Regions from separate parts of the Pokkaliibacter sp. CJK22405 genome, predicted to be linked through region 2. Evidence: predicted binding sites of a transcription regulator. Region 2 holds the regulator's gene; each other region holds the start of a gene.
The links. The regulator FNR, encoded in region 2, switches genes on or off when oxygen is low (the NO sensors DNR and NnrR bind a similar motif). The targets are predictions, from matches to a motif close to TTGATNTANATCAA.
Positions count from the first base shown of each region.

Region 1: a site for FNR is predicted at 2,510-2,523, ahead of ACKC9G_RS12965 (cation-translocating P-type ATPase). Genes of this name have one in related genera too.
Region 3: a site for FNR is predicted at 2,241-2,254, ahead of ACKC9G_RS15165 (cytochrome ubiquinol oxidase subunit I). Genes of this name have one in related genera too.

Region 1 covers NZ_JBKKHQ010000016.1:227,653-232,027, forward strand. Annotated here, with positions in the region: gene ACKC9G_RS12965 (cation-translocating P-type ATPase) at 1-2,409, opposite strand, end outside; gene ACKC9G_RS12970 (DUF1835 domain-containing protein) at 2,528-3,733, shown strand; gene ACKC9G_RS12975 (hypothetical protein) at 3,715-4,173, opposite strand.
Region 2 covers NZ_JBKKHQ010000001.1:419,698-424,072, reverse strand. Annotated here, with positions in the region: gene ACKC9G_RS01935 (GNAT family N-acetyltransferase) at 1-42, shown strand, start outside; gene ACKC9G_RS01930 (ArsR/SmtB family transcription factor) at 50-382, opposite strand; gene ACKC9G_RS01925 (adenine phosphoribosyltransferase) at 638-1,180, opposite strand; gene fnr (fumarate/nitrate reduction transcriptional regulator Fnr) at 1,336-2,112, opposite strand; gene hemN (oxygen-independent coproporphyrinogen III oxidase) at 2,192-3,595, opposite strand; gene ACKC9G_RS01910 (alpha/beta fold hydrolase) at 3,784-4,375, shown strand, end outside.
Region 3 covers NZ_JBKKHQ010000021.1:47,198-51,572, reverse strand. Annotated here, with positions in the region: gene ACKC9G_RS15175 (sigma-54-dependent transcriptional regulator) at 1-161, opposite strand, end outside; gene ACKC9G_RS15170 (ATP-binding protein) at 158-2,086, opposite strand; gene ACKC9G_RS15165 (cytochrome ubiquinol oxidase subunit I) at 2,515-3,960, shown strand; gene cydB (cytochrome d ubiquinol oxidase subunit II) at 3,962-4,375, shown strand, end outside.

The DNA.
Region 1 (4,375 bases), on a different contig from region 2:
GCTGATACGGCGCAAAAGAAAGCCACTGAGCAATGCTTCCTGCGGCGGTCGTGGCGGTCGCTGAAGCAGGGAGGGGTTGGATTGCTCAAAGGCCAGCGCCAGTGCCAGCGTGATGGCGGTGACCATGTTGACCCAAAGGATCTGCACTGGCGTCATCGGCAGGGCCGTGCCCAGAAGTATCGCCGCGACCATCACCAGTGCCTGTCCGCCATTGGTGGGTAAGACAAACGCCAGGGCTTTTTGCAGATTGCTGTAAACGCTTCGCCCTTCAATAACGGCATCCCGCAAGGTGGCAAAGTGATCATCAGCCAGCACCATTTCCGCCGCCTCTTTTGCCGCTTCCGTGCCTTTCAAGCCCATGGCAATGCCGACGTTGGCACGTTTGAGAGCGGGGGCGTCATTCACGCCATCACCTGTCATTGCCACTATATGCCCCATGGCTTGCAAAGCCTGAATCAGCCGCAGTTTATGGGCAGGGCTAGCCCGGGCAATTACGCAGCGGCTGCCGAGTGCCTGCTGTAAGGCTTCATCAGAGAGAGTGTCGATCTCACTGCCTGTTAAGGGGTGTCCCGCCTGACCCAGATCCAGAGACTGCGCGATGGCAGAGGCCGTATCGGCATGGTCTCCGGTGATCATGATGATGCGAATACCAGCACGGTGGCAGTCCGCCACGGCTTGGGTTACTTCCTCTCTCAGCGGATCACTGATACCCACCAGACCCAGCAATGTCAGATCATGCAGATTGTCCTGTGTTAACGGATGGTGCGCCGGGTGATCCGCAGGCAAGCGCTTTTCGGCGATAGCGAGAACCCGTTGCCCTGAGGCGGCCAGCGTCGCGATACCCTGGCGCCAGTAGGCAAGGTTAACGGCTTCGGCCGAGGAGTGTTGGTTATCCGCAGCGTTATGACGACAAAGCGGCAGAATTTTCTCAGGGGCGCCTTTCACCAGCAGATGAGGTTGCAAGAGCGCTTCCATCGGTGAGTCAGTAAGGGCAGAGCCTTCAACGCCAGAGCGCGGATGATGCAGTGTCGCCATATAGCGGTGTTCAGATTCAAAAGGAATTTCCTGACTACGAGGGTGGTGCTGGCGGCAGTGATCCTGATGCAATCCGGCTTTGGCGGCGAGAGCCAGCAGCGCGCCTTCGGTGGGGTCTCCCTGCAGTTGCCAATCATGGCTATCACTCATATCAAAGCGAGCGTCATTACAGAGGGCCCCTGCCAGTGCAAGGTGCGTAATCTGCCGCTGAATCGCCTCGCTCACCGGCTGGTTATTTAAACTGAAGGCACCTTCTGCCTGATAACCGCTGCCGCTGACCTTGATCATCCCCTCTGGTAGCAGAACGCTTTGCACCGTCATTTCATTGCACGTCAGGGTGCCGGTTTTGTCGGTACAGATAACCGACACTGCACCCAGTGTTTCCACCGCAGGCAGCCGCCGGATAATGGCATTGCGCTTGGCCATACGCTGCACACCCATGGCGAGCGTAATGGTAATGATCGCGGGCAGGCCTTCCGGAATGGCGGCGACGGCGATACCAACGCTCGACATAAAAAGTGTGCCGAGGGGATAACCATGAACCCACCAGCCAAACAGAAAGATCGCGATACTGAGGCTCAGGATAATCCAGGTCAGACGCTGGCCCAGTTGACTCATTTGCGTTGTCAGCGGCGTATTTAATACATCCACATCGCGTAGCAGGGCGCCGATTTGCCCAAGCTCCGTCTGGTCGCCGGTGGCGGTAACCACGGCACGGGCTCGTCCCTGAGTGATCAGCGTACCGGCAAAAAGCAGACAGTGACGTTCGGCAATCGGAGTATCCGCAGCGACTTCCGTGAGAGATTTACTGACACTGGTCGCTTCCCCGGTGAGGGCGCTTTCCTGCGCACGCAGATTAATGCCATGCAGGAGGCGAAGGTCCGCCGGAACCCGATCTCCCGATTCCAGCAGGACAATGTCACCCGGCACCAGTAGCTCTGCGGGCAGGCTTTGACGCTGGCCATCGCGCAGTATGCTTGCCTGCAGTTGCATCAGGGTTTTAAGGGATTGCAGGGCTTCCTCTGCCTTGCCTTCCTGCAGTAATCCGAAGAGTGCATTGATGATCACCACCGCCAGAATCACGCTGCCGTCTATCCAGTGTCCCAGCAGTGCGCTGACGACCGCCGCGGCCAACAGCACATAAATCAGGATATTGCTGAACTGACGCGCCAACCGCAGCAGCCAGCTTTCCTGCGGGGGCGGCGACATCCGGTTCAGGCCATACTTTGCGCGGCGAAGACGTGCTTCCTCTGTGGAAAGACCGGCGTCGCTGCTATTAAGCTGGTGAAGAGCGGCCTCTGCGGAAAGATGGTGCCAGCAGGGCTCGCCCTTATCTGTGAATGACGTTTGTGGCCGGGCGGAATGCGTGGACATGGCCGGCTCCTTTGCGTAGGAATAGGTGTTTCAAGTGTAGTGGAGTTTTCTGTCGATGCTGCGGTGCAGCAGGGACGGTCAGCTTCTGTCTTCCGGTTTCTTGATAACGATCAATCTCATGACGGTAGTGGATCATCGCCAAAGGCTTTTGCAGGATATTGAGCAGCAGTGCCGACGATTGTTGCGTGGTTTCGATCAGGACGATGCCTTGGTCTGGCAGCGTTTCAAGGCGGTTTATCCTGCGTTGGCGGCGGACTTTCAGCCCTCCATGGCTGAGGCGCGTCAGGTGCTGGCGGCTGAGGCGGGTTTTGCTTCCTTCGAGCGCTGGTTAGAGCGGCTACTGGAAAATGGTGGTCTGGATTCTGTGCGTACCCGTCATTTGCGCTGTGGCCACGATATTCAGGTACGGCTGAAAGAAGCGGGTCTTGTGGGAAGTTTTGCCGCGCTCACCGATCCGCTCTGTATTGGTCCGTTAACTCAGGGGCTGACGACGCCATCGCAGTTTATGGATGAGCGGGCGGCCTATATCAGTGAAACCTTCGATCTGGCACTGCCTGCGGCGCGATTGCGTCTGGAAAATGAATATCAGGGATTACTGGATCTGCGTGGCGTGGAGCAGCTGGTGATCTGGTGCGAGCACGATACCTATGATCAGCTCAGTCTGGCGTACTGGCTGTATTTGCTGGCCACAGCGCTGGCGGATCAGCCCTTGCCGCGCATTGAGCTGATTGCCGTGGATCAGGTGCCGGGTGTCGAGGACTTCATCGGCCTGGGGCAGCTTTCTGCGCAGCAGCTTCGCTGGCTCTGGCAGCAATCGCGAAGGCCTCTAACGCTGGTGCAGCTGGAAGCGGGGCGTCAGGCATGGCGAGCATTATGTCAGCCTGAGGCAGAGAGTCTCGCTCAATTGACTCAGCATTGTATCGCCTCACTGCCTCTGCTTGAGCGTGCGCTCAGGCGTCACCTCAAAGAGTTGCCTGCCAGCTTCAATGGTCTTGGATTAACGCAGCATCTGATCCTGCAGGCGCTGATGGATGCAGGCCAGGCGACCGCTTCTGTGCTCTTTAGCCGTTTACAGCAGCTTGAGCCGATGCCTTACCTCGGTGATGCCATGCTTTGGCAGGTGCTTATTCCTCTATGGCAGAGCGGATTGGTGGTCGCAGACCCTGCCGCAGAAATGCGCCTGCATAACTGGCACAGCATGGCTTTAAGTCTCTCGGCGACAGGTCGGCAGGTGTTGGAAGGCGAGGTGGACTATCGCTCGCTCATGAAAACGCCACGCTGGGTGGGCGGCGTCACTATTCTTCCTCAGGGAGAAGGCTCGTAGAAAACGCTGATGCTGGAGGGAATCGCCATCGAATCCGGGCGTAGTTCGCGCATGATCAGGCCACCCTTTACCAGACGGATTTCCACATCCTGCGCCTGAAATGACCCCATGCCTGAGCAGCGGAACTGATAATCCTGCTCCTGTTCCGGAACGCCGGGTTCGGAATAACGGCGAATAATGCTCTGTAGATTCGGTGCAAAGGTGATGGTCAACAGCGCTTTGCCAATACGGGTGCGATAGCGGGTGTTCAGCAGGCGGTTATCACCCTGATAGTCACGCATTTCTGTGAGGGTATCGTTGCGAAGAATACTCAGCCCTTGTAGCAGGGAGGGCGAGCCATCGCAGCCAGTACTGATATCCAGTGGCGTTGCCTGTACTGCGCCACCTGAGAGTGAGCAGAGGGAAAGAATGAAAAGGAGCGGCGCTCGCCGGTTCATCATAAGAAGCTTCCTGCAGCGTGCGTATCCCATCCTGCGGATACGGCCAGCCAGAGCTGGCAGAGATCTGTTGTTGTTCTTGGATTGGGACGTATTGAAGGCGAAGTGATCAGGAATGACAAGTATTTCATTGCAGGTTTAGGGGTGAAAATGTTCAAGATGGCGCCATCACTGGCTTTCTGCCTCTTAATTTTAGAGGCAGAAA
Region 2 (4,375 bases):
AATGAGCCCAAGGAGGACTGGCAGTTTCACCGACTGTCGTGATCATCCCTCAGGAAGGCAGAACCTCCGCCAGTGTCGCCAGCAGTTGCGCCGGAGCGATGCCACTTAATGAGTAGAAAATGGTTTGGCCATCCCGTCTTGTAGCCACCAGCCCTTCATGTCGCAGTACGGCGAGATGCTGAGACAACGACGACTGGCTGATATCAATCTCGGTATTCAGCTCGGTAACCGAAAGCTCACGCCCCAGCAGTTTGAAGAGAATCAGCAACCGGCTTTTATTGGCGATGGCTTTAAGCAGACGTGCGCCTGCCTCACTGACCTGATGCAGATCTTCCGGCGGGTGCTGCAGTAGCGCAGACGATGCATTCTCAGTAGGGCTCACAACTTGTCCTCTGTAGACAGTGGGCAATCGTCATTAGGTCTTCGCACCACAGGATGCGATGGGCTTGGTATTGGTGCAGGCAAGGCTGCTGAGCTGTTGCTCACCCTTCATGCTAGAAAATATCCGAAGGGGACTCAACGAAGACTGCGGAAAAGGCAAGATTGATTGATCCTGATCAAGTTGCAGTAACTCGTTGGCAATAAAAAAGGCATTACCCATGGGCAATGCCTTTTTCTGTACAGGTATCGTGTTCGCTTAGTAGGCGACCAGCGAGAATACCGGCAGGTCTGCATCACGCAGTTTTTGCGAGCCGCCAAGTTCGGGCAAGTCAATGATGCTGGCTACTTCGGTGACTTTACCGCCGAGGCGATGAATCAGGCTGCAGGCGGCCATCAGCGTACCGCCAGTTGCGATCAGATCATCAAACAGCAGTACGCGAGCGCCTTCACTGCAGGCATCGGTCTGTAGCTCCAATGTGGCAGAGCCGTACTCAAGATCATAAGACTCGCTGATGGTTTCGCCGGGCAGTTTGCCTTTTTTGCGAACCAGAATCAGCGGCTTGTTAAGCTGGTGGGCCAGAATCGCGCTGATCAGAAAACCGCGCGCATCAATACTGGCAATGTGGGTGATATCAGAGCTGATATAACGCTCGATAAAACCATCCGCCACTTTGCGAAGGGCTTTGGGGTCCGCGAAAATCGGGGTGATATCACGGAAGGTAACACCGGGCTCAGGCCAGTCAGGCAGGGCACGAATTACTGATTTTACATATTCAACGTCAAAGGCCATTGAGAGCATCCTTGGACTGGTGAGCGGGTGGGGCTTCAACGTTAAAGTTTGATCACAGCCACGGCAGCTTCTCAAACCTTCGCTTCGGCAAAGCTCACAGACTACCGCAATTTCTTGTGTGGGCGAAGAGGGCGACCCATGGAAGGATCGCCCGAAGGGCAGGATTAACCGTTTGCCACGTTGATCAAATGGGCTTCTGCGTGCTCGCATTCGCCAGCAATCCGATACAGTTCGGACGTGTTGATCACACGAATGTCCTTGCCATCCACCTCAATCACTTCCTGTTTTTGCAGGCGTGTGAAAATGCGGCTGACCGTTTCAACGGCCAATCCCAGATAGTTACCGATTTCATTACGCGACATCGGCAGGCGGAAATGGGTGGGAGAAAAACCGCGCAGCTTGAAGCGTTGTGACAGTCTCACCAGGAAAGTACCAATCCGTTCATCCGCGCTCTTTTTGCTGAGTAGCAGCATCATCTGCTGCTCATCCCGGATCTCTTTACTCATGGTGCGCAGCAGGTTTTTGCGAAGTTCTGGCAGCTGACCGGAGAGGGAATCCAGCTTTTCAAACGGGATCTCGCAGACGGTGGTTGTTTCCAGCACCTTGGCCGAGACAGGGTAGGCACTTTCATGAATACCACTCAGACCAATCAGCTCACTTGGCATATAGAAGCCGGTAATCTGCTCCTCGCCTTCGTCAGTAACGGTATAGGTTTTAATGGCACCGGCGCGTACGGCATAGACAGAGCTGAAATCTTCACCCTGTCGGAACAAATGGTCACCTTTCTTTAAAGGGCGACTTTTATCGATGATGCCATCCAGGCGTTCCATATCGGTGAAGCTGAGCGAAAGGGGGAGGCATAAAGAATTCAGGCTGCAATGTTGGCAATGCGCCTGACGAATATTGCGAATGATCGGCTCCATGGTGCTGCGTTCAGCCATGATCGTATTCCTTGCACTGGGTCCATCAAATGGCAAATGTATCGGTGTTAGCTCGGGTGTCTTGCCGCGACCACTGCTGTCAAACAATGCGGGAAAACCGTTGCTCTGTCTGGGGTTGCCGATAAATATCAAACAACATACAAAGCGAGCGTATTAGTAAACGCCCCCGAGGCAGGATATACAAGCCATCGTCCGTAAGATTAATCAGACCATCGTCTGAGAATGGTTTCATCAAACTGAGTTCATGGGCGAACTCGGTGTGAAAGTGGATCTTCCATTGCTCAGAAAATGTGCTGAAGTCGAGTTGGAAATGACAGATCAACTGGTTGATCAGCGCGCGGCGCATGATGTCATCATCACTCAGAATTATGCCCCGGGTAATTGCGTGACCTTTGCGATGGACTTTCTCGCTCCAGTCATCCACATCGTGGGCATTTTGCAAGTAGGTATCTCCTAGCTGGCCGATCGCAGAAGGGCCGCAGGCAATCAGGTCACAATTTCCATGGGTGGTATAGCCCTGAAAATTACGATGCAGCATCTCATCCTGTTGGGCACTGGTGAGGCTGTCATCTGGCAGAGCAAAGTGATCCATGCCGATGTAGTGATAACCTGCCTCCAGTAAGCGCTCGATACTCAGACCGAGGATGTCGAGTTTTTCTGCCGGGCTGGGGAGATCGCTATCATTAATATGGCGCTGGGGCCGAAAGCGATCGGGCAGGTGTGCATAGTTAAAGACGCAGATCCGGTCTGGACGAAGTCCGATAACGGTATTGAGGGTTTCCCCAAACAGCATGAGATTTTGCTTGGGCAGGCCGTAGATCAGGTCAAAGTTGATGGAACGAAACCCCAGCTCGCGAGCGGCGTTCAGTTGCTCATCAATAAGTGCTGTTGGCTGGATACGATTAACAGCCTGCTGAACGACAAGATTGGTATCCTGAACGCCAAAACTCAGACGGTTAAAACCAAGCTCCCGAAGTGTGCCCAGACGGGCAATATCGACACTGCGCGGATCAATCTCAATGGAGAAGTCTGCGTCGGCAGAAGTGCTGAGGTTGAAGTTCTTGCGCAGGAACACCATCACTTCCGCGATTTCAGCATCGTTCAGAAACGTCGGCGTACCGCCACCAAAGTGCAGCTGTTCCACCGTGCGGCCTTTGGCGAAATGCTCAGCATAGTAAGAAAGCTCCTGAAACAGAGTGTCCAGAAAGGGTCTTACACGCTGATGCTGACGTGTGATGATTTTGTTGCAGGCGCAGTAATAGCAGATGCTGCTGCAAAAAGGCACGTGCAGATACAGCGACAAGGGTTTAGACCGGTCGCTGCGCTGCTCGGCCAGTCCGAGTAGACTGCCGGCATTTTGAGGTTTGAAATCTGCCGCAGTGGGGTACGAGGTATACCTTGGTCCGGCGCGATCATAGCGTTTTATCAGTTCAGGCTCCCAAAGGGGGGCAGCCTGAAGCTGTTCATTAAGGGCGTAGCTCACAGTTTGGCTCCTGATGTTGCTCTACAACAAAAATTATAAGGAGCCATACTTCGTGCCAGATGACCTGGATCAACTTCCGGTGAGATTGGCTTGAAAAAGTGAGGTCTTCACCTCGGGCGTAGGTGCTTTTAACGTATCGGAGTGATCACGTTGGTTGACAGTAGAGCCATCGCAGTAAGGACTCAGGAATGAAGGTTAAACAGGTTATTGTCCTGCATGGCGCAGGCGCGGGCCATGGCAGTGATTTTTTGCAGCAGATTGCTTCGCTGTGGCAGCAAGCGTCTGTGCAGGGCGAACAAGGTGGTTTCAGCTACGAGGCCCACGATTTCCCCTATATGAAACGGATGCAGGCTGAAGGGCGTCGGCTACCGCCGGATCGCTTCGACAAGCTACTTATTGATGTGAGCGAGCGACTGGATGAGCTTGAACAGAACTCCGTGCTTTTAGTGGGCAAATCAATGGGCGGGCGCGTTGCTGCCGCATTACGGTCTCATCCGGCAGTCTGTGCAGCGGTGGCATTAGGCTATCCGTTCCATCCCATTGGCAAGCCGGAGAAACTGCGGCTTGAGCCGTTGGAGTCCATGGCGGCGCCACTGTTGATTGTGCAGGGAACGCGTGACAAGTTTGGCACCCGGGAAGAACTGGCAGCGGCAGAGTGGGCGAAAGCTCTGGAAATTCAATGGTTGGAGGAAGCAGATCACGACTTCAACGTACCCAAGCGAACCGGATTGACTCAGGCCGCCATGATCGAAAAGGCGCACCAGCACTTACTGGCCTGGC
Region 3 (4,375 bases), on a different contig from region 2:
AGCAGCATCAGATCGGCATCAAAGCGCGCCAGCACCTGCCGGGCTTCCGTGAGATCCGAGGCCGTCGCCACCTCATGACCCGCTGCCGTCAGCCAGCGGCTGCAGAGGGCACAAAACGCCGGTTCGTCATCCACCAGCAGGATGCGGGCATGTTGGCTCATAAGGCAGGCTCTCCAGAATCGTGGGCTACGGACCAGGCGTCGGCATCCGCAGGTAAGTGAACTTCAAAGCTGACCGGCCAGCCGAGATCCTCGCGCAGCAGCACCTCACCACCGTGGGCATCGACAATACGGCGGATAATCGCCAGTCCCAGGCCACTGCCGCCGGGGCGCTTCGATACAAAGGGCCGGAACAGGGTGGTTTTCAGGCTCTCGGGCAAGGCCGGGCCGTTATTGTGAACCCGCAACACGCCTGCGTCATTGGCCTCGATCAGCATCCGGCCATCGGTCTGATTACGAATAAAGGCCAGGGCGTTTTCAATCAGGTTGACCAGAATCTGCTGCACCCGGTACGGGTCAGCATAGACACTGGCGCCCGGCGCAATACTGAGGCTCACCCTGACCTGGTGCCAGTGCGTTTGTGCCACCACCGCTTCAATCAGGTTGCCCATCTCGGTCATTTGCGGCTGCAGACGCAGCTGGCCGCTGTAACTCAGCATGTCGGAGATCAGCCGGTCTGCCCGTTGCAGCTGCTGCTGAATATAGTCGCGGCTTTCGGCATCCACGCCCGTCGCCGCCATGGCGATGATATTCAGCGGGTTGCGAAGCTCGTGGGCCATCGCCGCCGACAAACCGCCCAGCTCAACCAGATGCTGCTCGGAAAGGCGCTGGCGCTCAGCTTCCGCACGGCGCAGGGATTGCTCCATCAGCGCACAACTGCTGACCAGCAGGGAGCTGAAGACTTCACCCGCCATGCGGATGGTCGGGCTCTGGTCGTGCCAGTTCTGCTGCTCACACTCCCATTGCCCCTGCACCTGCCGACACACCAGCCGTGGGCGCACACGGCCATCACCCGGCGGATGCTGGATCTGCTGAGGAACACCTTCAATGCACACCTCGATGGTCTGCCCAAGCACCGGCGTGAGCAGCCCACTGGCGATACGGGCCAGATCGCCCCAGTCCGCCGCGGATTTGAGCGCCGTCAGCCAGTGCTCAAGGCGCTCAGAGGAGAGCTTAATACCGGGATAGACCAGCCGTTCGGCGACTGCAGATAGCGCCGGTCGCAGCGCTGCCGCCACCGCCAGTACCAGCAGGGAATACAGCCATAACTGCCACCAGGGCAGCAGCGCCAGGGCTTCCATTCCCAATTGCCCCGCCAGCGCCCCGGCCAGTGCAATCATGCCGAGCACCACCAGGTTCATGCACAGCCACAGGAGCGCCCGGTTAGCCCAGGCATTCACCTCCAGCAGCTGATAGCGCACCACCGAATAGGTCAGCAACACCACGTAGGACGGTAACAACAACAGGGGATAGGGATAGATCTCCAGCCCCAGCGACGGGAATACAAAGCTGGTCGCCAGCAACAGCCCCCAACCGCCGGTGATAAACATCGCGAAGATGGAACGGCGGCGGTTACCCTGATGCCAGCGAAAACCCAGCAGCAGAATGGCGTGGGCCAGAATGCCGATCAGCACTGTGTACGCCAGGTTGAAACTGCCCGCCGGCGTAAACACAAAGAAGCGGTGGAAACCGGCCACCGAGCGCGTGGTGCCCGCGCCCAGCCACCAACTGCTGATCACGACCAGCAGGCTGACCAGATAGATGCCGCCCATTGAAGCCGACAAACGGTCCAGCCAGGGTCGGCGACCACTGCCCTGATTCACATAGCGCAGGGCGAAGTCGAGAAAGCAGGTCGGCATCAGCGGATTGGCCAGCACCAGCGCCACCCCCAGCGTCCGCCAGTCGAGGAAGATCGCGACATGACCGGCGCACCAGAGCGCCATCATCAGACCAAAACCGGCCAGCGCCACTAACTCGCGCTGACCACGTGAGCGCCACACCAGCCAGCCCGCCACCAGCAGGCCGCAACCGCTGGTGAGCAGCATCATCAGTTCAAAAACCAGTGGCAGCATCTCGCCTGTCAGCATGGGGTTACCCTTTTCACTCTCATCCGCACTCGTTCATTCGTGCCAGTAGCGGCATTGTCGCTGCTCGCCACCCTCCACTGTCAACTTTGTTGACACCTTGAGCCATAACGCTGTCCACCTCGTGGACAATCCGCGCCTGCTATCTGCCAAGGAATTGATATGAATCAATGACTTATCGCAACTTGTTGATTTGGCACAACTTTCGCAATCCCTAATATAAGCAGAAAAGACGCCAACCCGACGCCCGGCCTGCTGCTGTCTTTGTAACAAATGATGAGGTGTTCACGATGATGTCGCTGTTTTTCTCTGACTACACTGCTTTTGTGGCTGTCCTGATTCTGGCTGCCCTGCCCGCTGCGACTGTCATGCTTCGTCGTCGTGCAGCCCCTGTGGCTGCTCGTTAATTCGTCTGTTCCCGGAGATCCGCGATGGATGTCGATGCCGCGTTATTATCCCGACTGCAATTTGCCTTCACTGTCAGCTTTCACATCATTTTCCCGGCGATCACTATTGGTCTGGCGACCTTTATCACGATCTGGGAAGGTCTGTGGCTAAAGACCCGTAACCCGGTCTACCTGCAGCTGGCCAAGTTCTGGATCAAGCCTTTCGCCATCACCTTTGGTATGGGCGTGGTCGGCGGCATCGTGCTGTCTTACGAGTTCGGCACCAACTTCTCCAAGTTCACCCACATGGTGGGCTCGGTCATTGGACCACTGATGGCCTATGAAGTGCTGACTGCCTTCTTTCTGGAAGCGGGCTTCCTCGGTGTCATGCTCTTTGGCTGGCAGCGTGTCAGTGAGAAGGTGCACTTTATCTCCACCCTGACCGTGGCCGTTGGCACCTGGATTTCGGCGTTCTGGATCATCGTCGCCAACTCCTGGATGCAAACCCCCGCCGGTTATGAAATCGTCGATGGCGTTTTCCATGTGAAGAGCTGGATGGAAGTGATCTTCAACCCCTCCATGCATTTCCGCTTTTTCCACATGCTGCTGGCCGCCTTCCTGACAGGCACCTTCGTGGTCGCCGGTGTCAGCGCCTGGTTCCTGCTGCGCAAGCGTGATCTGCCCTTTGCCCGCAAGGGTTTCTCCATGGCGCTGTGGGCCGCGCTGGTACTGGCGCCACTGCAGGCCTGGGTCGGCGATGAGCACGGGTTGGTGGTAAAAGAGCATCAGCCTGCCAAACTGGCGGCGATGGAAGGCATCTGGCCTAAGTCAGAATCCCCCGTACCGCTGCTGCTGTTCGCTGTACCGGATGAAAACGCCGAGGAAAACCATTTCGAAATCGGTATTCCGCACCTGGGCAGCCTGATTCTGACCCACAGTTTTGATGGCGCGGTGACAGGCCTTAAAGCCTTCGCCCCGGAAGATCGCCCTCCCGTGAAGTTCGTCTTCTACTCCTTCCGCATCATGGTCGGTCTGGGTGTGCTGATGATTCTGGTGGCGCTGACCGGTGCATTCTTGCGCTACAAGGGCAAACTCTATGAGTTCACCCCGCTACACCGCCTCTGTCTGTTGATGACCCCGGCCGGTGTGATTGCCACCCTGTTCGGCTGGTATGTGGTGGAAGTCGGCCGTCAGCCCTGGATCGTCTACGGTCTGGTGCGCACCATGGATATCGTCTCGCCGCTGCCTGCAGGTCGCGTACTGTTCTCACTGAGCCTGTTCGTGATCACCTACAGCCTGCTGTTCGGCGTGTACATCTACTTTATGCGCAAGCTGATCCGTAAAGGCCCACCGTCTCAGGAAAGCCTGTTGGCGCAACGTGTTGGTGTGGACAGCCCCGGCTATGCCCTGGCACTGGTGAAGCAGATCGATCACGACCACACCCTGGGCGAAGATCCGCATTCCAAACCCAACGCAGAGAAGGAGCACTAAGATGGACTGGAGTCTGCTTTACTTCCTCATTCTGGGCTTCGCCGTACAGATGTACGTGCTGCTGGACGGGTTTGATCTGGGGATCGGTATCCTTTATCCCTGGTTTGAAAGTAACGATGAGCGCGATCACATGATGCGCTCCATCTCCCACGTCTGGGACGGCAACGAAACCTGGCTGGTGTTTGGTGGTGTGGTGCTGATGGCGGCCTTTCCGGCGGCCTACAGCATGGTGCTCTCCACCCTGTACGTGCCGATCATCATCATGCTGATCTCCCTGATCTTCCGAGGTGTGGCCTTCGAGTACCGCTTCAAGTCCAACCGCTCCAAGCATCTGTGGAATATCGCTTTTGCGGCCGGTTCCACCGTGGCGGCCTTTGCTCAGGGCATGATTCTGGGTGCCATCGTGCAGGGTGTT